2 regions of the Mesorhizobium sp. M0778 genome follow, and region 1 is predicted to be linked to the other one. Evidence: predicted binding sites of a transcription regulator. Region 1 holds the regulator's gene; the other holds the start of a gene.
What was found. Region 1 encodes PhoB, which activates phosphate uptake and scavenging genes when phosphate is short. Its sites were predicted from a motif close to TGTCATNNANCTGTCAT; they were not measured.
Positions count from the first base shown of each region.

Region 1 (2,201 bases):
ATCGACTATGCGGGGCAGGTGGTCGCCGAGGAACAGCGCCGGCTGGACACGCTGACCATGCCGCGCGACGAACTGATCCGCGAATGCATGGCCATCGTCCGGCGCCGGCTGGACGATCCAGATCTTGACGTCCGCAGTGTCGCCCGCATCGCCCTGGCGATTCAGGGAATTACCGACTCCCCTGCACGCGCCATGCTGTGGTCGCCGATCACGCCCCAGACGGACATCGCCTTTGCCGACATGCTGGAAGATGAATTCGGCATCCCGGCCACGGTGGAGAACGACTGCAATATGATGGCGGTGGCTTTGCGCTGGCGCGATCCGGATCGCTATCGCGACGACTTCATCGCCATCCTGCTTTCGCACGGCATCGGCATGGGGCTGGTGTTGAAGGGCGAGCTGTTCACCGGCACGCATTCCTCGGGCGGCGAGTTTGGCCACATGATCCATCGTCCGGGCGGCGCGCTCTGCCGTTGCGGGCGGCGCGGCTGCATCGAGGCCTATGCCGGCAATTACGCCATCTGGCGCAACGCCACGCAGATGAGCGAAGACAGCCAACCGGTCGCCGACGTCAGCGACGCCGACATGCGCGCGCTGGCGGTTCGGGCGCGCGAGAAGGACGGGCCGGAACGCGAAGCCTACCGCAAGGCCGGCGAAGCGCTGGGTTTCGGTCTCGGCTCGCTGTTCGCGCTGATCGATCCGGCACCGGTCGCAATGGTCGGCGCCAGTGCCGCCGCCTTTGATCTGATCGAGCCGGCCTTGCGGAAGGCCATCGCCCAGACCGCCGGCGGCCAGCATACGGGCTCGATCTCCTTCGATACCGAGCCGAACGAATTGCCGCTGATCCGCGAAGGCTGTGCAATGCGGGCGTTAAGCTTCGTCGACCAGCAGATTTTCGCGCCGGGCGCGCAAATGAGGCCCGGCGTCAGAAAGAACGTAGCCTGACTGGGCGGGTCAATCTTCCCTGATCGCGTAGCCGGCACCGCGGATGGTGCGGATGACATCAGGCATGCGGCCGTTGTTGACGGCTTTGCGCAGCCGCCCGACATGCACGTCGACGGTGCGTTCGTCGATATAGATCGTCTCGCCCCAGACATTATCGAGTAACTGGCTGCGCGAGAAGACGCGGCCCGGATGCCGCATCATGAATTCGAGCAACCGGAATTCGGTCGGCCCGAGCCGGATCTCGGTCTTCTTGCGATACACCCTGTGCGATTCGCGATCGAGCACGATGTCGCCGACCTTCAGCACGCTGGACAGCACTTCCGGCTTGGCGCGGCGCAGCAGCGCCTTGACCCTGGCCATGAATTCCGGTGTCGAAAACGGTTTGACCAGATAGTCGTCGGCGCCGGTCGAAAGACCGCGTACCCGGTCGCTCTCCTCGCCGCGCGCGGTCAGCATGATGATCGGCAGCCGTTCGGTTTCGGGGCGCACCCGCAACCGGCGGCAGAGCTCGATGCCGGAAACCGCTGGTATCATCCAGTCGAGCACCAGAAGATCGGGCACATTCTCCTGCAAACGGATCTCGGCTTCGTCGCCGCGTGTCACCACCTCGACCTGGTAGCCTTCGGATTCGAGATTGTAGCGGAGCAGCACACCCAACGGCTCCTCGTCCTCCACCACCATTATGCGTGGTGCGATCATCGGCTGGGCACCCCCATCATGTCGCCGGTGCGGACATTGTCGTTTCGTCTTGCTTCGGACGATTGACCGGCAATTGCTCGCCGGTCAGCACATAATACGCATTTTCGGCGATGTTGGTGACATGGTCGCCGATCCGCTCCAGATTCTTGGCGCAGAACAGCAGATGCGTGCAAGCGGTGATGTTGCGCGGGTCTTCCATCATGTAGGTCAACAGTTCGCGGAACACCGACGTATATTTGACGTCGATGCGCTCGTCGGCGGCGCGTAGCTTGGCCAACGCGGCCGCATCGCCTGCAGCATACTCCTCGATGACGCCCTGCACCTGGATGAGCACCAGCTGCGCCATCGCATCGATGGAATGCGATAGGTCGCGCGGTGTGACGCTAAGGCCGACCGCACTCACACGCTTGGCGATATTCTTGGCAAGGTCGCCGATGCGTTCGAGATCGCCGGCCATGCGGATCGCCCCGACGACATGGCGCAGATCGTGGGCCATCGGCTGGCGCTTGGCGATCAGGGTGATGGCGCGGTCGTCCAGTTCGCGTTGACGCGCATCC
Region 1 is NZ_JAMYPA010000001.1:534,392-536,592, reverse strand. It holds gene NKI22_RS02755 (ROK family protein) at 1-945, shown strand, start outside; gene phoB (phosphate regulon transcriptional regulator PhoB) at 955-1,644, opposite strand; gene phoU (phosphate signaling complex protein PhoU) at 1,661-2,201, opposite strand, start outside.

Region 2 (2,201 bases), on a different contig from region 1:
TCGATCAGCACGTCGACGATCCGCCACAGCCGGTCCTCGTCGCGGATCGGCGGTTCCGACCAGCCGCTGAGCTGGCGGGCGGTCGGCTGGTCACGGTGATATTTGCCGGACAGCAATCCGCCGGCGAGCGGGCTCCAGACCAGCACGCCGAGCCCCTGGTCGACCGAGATCGGCAACAATTCATACTCGGCCTCGCGGGCTTCCAGAGTGTAGTGGATCTGCTGGGTGACGAAGCGCGGCTGGTGATGACGGTCACTGATACCGAGCCCCTTCATCACCTGCCAGCCGGAATAATTGGAACAGCCGACATAGCGGACCTTGCCCTGCGCGACCAGCGTGTCGAGCGCGGCGATGGTTTCCTCGAGCGGTGTCAGGCCATCCCACTCGTGCAGGAAATAGATGTCGATGACATCGGTCCTGAGGCGCTTCAGGCTCCTCTCGCATTCGCGGATCAGATGATAGCGCGACAGGCCTTCATCATTGGGGCCTTTGCCGATCCGCATGCGCGCCTTGGAGGCGATCAACACGTCGCCCTTGCGCTTGCCGCCGAGCGCCTCGCCGATGATCTCCTCTGACACCCCGTTCGAATAAACGTTGGCGGTGTCGATGACGTTGATGCCGGCATCGATGCAAAGGTCGATCATCCGGCGCGCCTCGTCGAGGTCGGTCTTGCCGACCGCCGAAAACGCGCCGCCGCCGCCGAACGTCATGGTGCCCATGGTCAGCGTCGAAACCTTCAGCCCGGAACGGCCGAGAGTGCGGTATTCCATGTCGTATCCTCATGATTTTATCGGGAAAGGGCGTTTCAAACGACAGCCCTGAATGAACCGGGCATTTGTAGGATAATTCGTTCCGCTTGTCGCCCGTGTTGCAGGGCAACATCGATCACATCTTACGGATTGGACGCGCAGCCAGCGCAACAGCGGCTGCAATAAAACCGTCATTGCTGGCCTATACTAACATCGGTTCAGCGCTTCGATTTCCGGCCGCCGGGCCGGGCGGCAGAGCGCCTGACAGCGGCCGACACGGCCTGTAAGCGGAGCAGCGCAAATGACCGAGATAAAACAGAATTCCCCGGCCAGGGACTGGCTGGAAGCGGAACTCGCCGACACGCTCGACGAAGATTATGAGCTGGAAATCTCTGAGCCGGCGCTGTCGATGGAGATCGCCAAGATCTATAAGAATGCGCATCCGCCATCGATCGACCGCCTGCAATATTTTCGGGATCTAATCACGTTGCAATCCGAATTGATCAAGCTGCAGTCCTGGGTCGCCTATCACAAGAAGAAGCTCGTCGTGGTATTCGAGGGCCGCGACTCGGCGGGCAAGGGTGGCGTCATAAAGCGCATCACCCAGCGGCTCAATCCGCGCATCTGCCGCGTCGTAGCACTACCGGCGCCGACCGAGCGCGAGAAGTCGCAATGGTATTTCCAGCGCTACGTTCCGCATCTGCCGGCCGGCGGTGAGATCGTGCTGTTCGACCGCTCCTGGTACAACCGCTCCGGCGTCGAGCGGGTGATGGGCTTTGCCCAGCCGGATCAGGTCGAGGAGTTCTTTCGCGACGTGCCGGATTTCGAACGCATGCTCCTCCGCTCAGGCATTACGCTTGTCAAATACTGGTTTTCGATCACCGATGAGGAGCAGCAGATGCGCTTTTTGATGCGCATCCACGACCCGATGAAGCAATGGAAATTGTCGCCGATGGACCTCCAGTCGCGCGTGCGCTGGGAGCAGTACACCAAGGCCAAGGAAGAAACCTTCGCCCGCACCAACATCCCGGAAGCTCCCTGGTTCATCGTCGAGGGCAACGACAAGAAGCGGGCGCGGCTGAATTGCATCGACCATCTCCTCAAGCAAATGCCCTATGAGGAGGTGCCGCACGAGGAGATCACACTACCGGAGCGCGTCTTCAATCCCGAATACGAACGTCAGGTGCTGCCGCGCGAACTGTATGTGCCGGAGAAATACTGACTAAAGCAGCGAGGAGGGGCGCTGCCTCCGTGGGCAGCGCCCTGCAACAAGCTAGGCGCGCTCGATGATGACATGCGTGGCCTTCGGCGTCGCGACCTGCTCGCTGCAGCGGTAGCCGAGCTTGGGCATGTCGATGCCGGCAAAAAGGCTCTCGCCTGCGCCGAGCAGGACAGGTGAGATCGCCAGATGCATCTCGTCGATGAGCTTTTCCTTGAGATACTGCCGGATCG
Region 2 is NZ_JAMYPA010000011.1:84,525-86,725, forward strand. It holds gene NKI22_RS17375 (aldo/keto reductase) at 1-770, opposite strand, end outside; gene ppk2 (polyphosphate kinase 2) at 1,051-1,971, shown strand; gene NKI22_RS17385 (dihydrofolate reductase family protein) at 2,023-2,201, opposite strand, start outside.
Region 2: a site for PhoB is predicted at 928-944, ahead of ppk2 (polyphosphate kinase 2). Genes of this name have one in related genera too.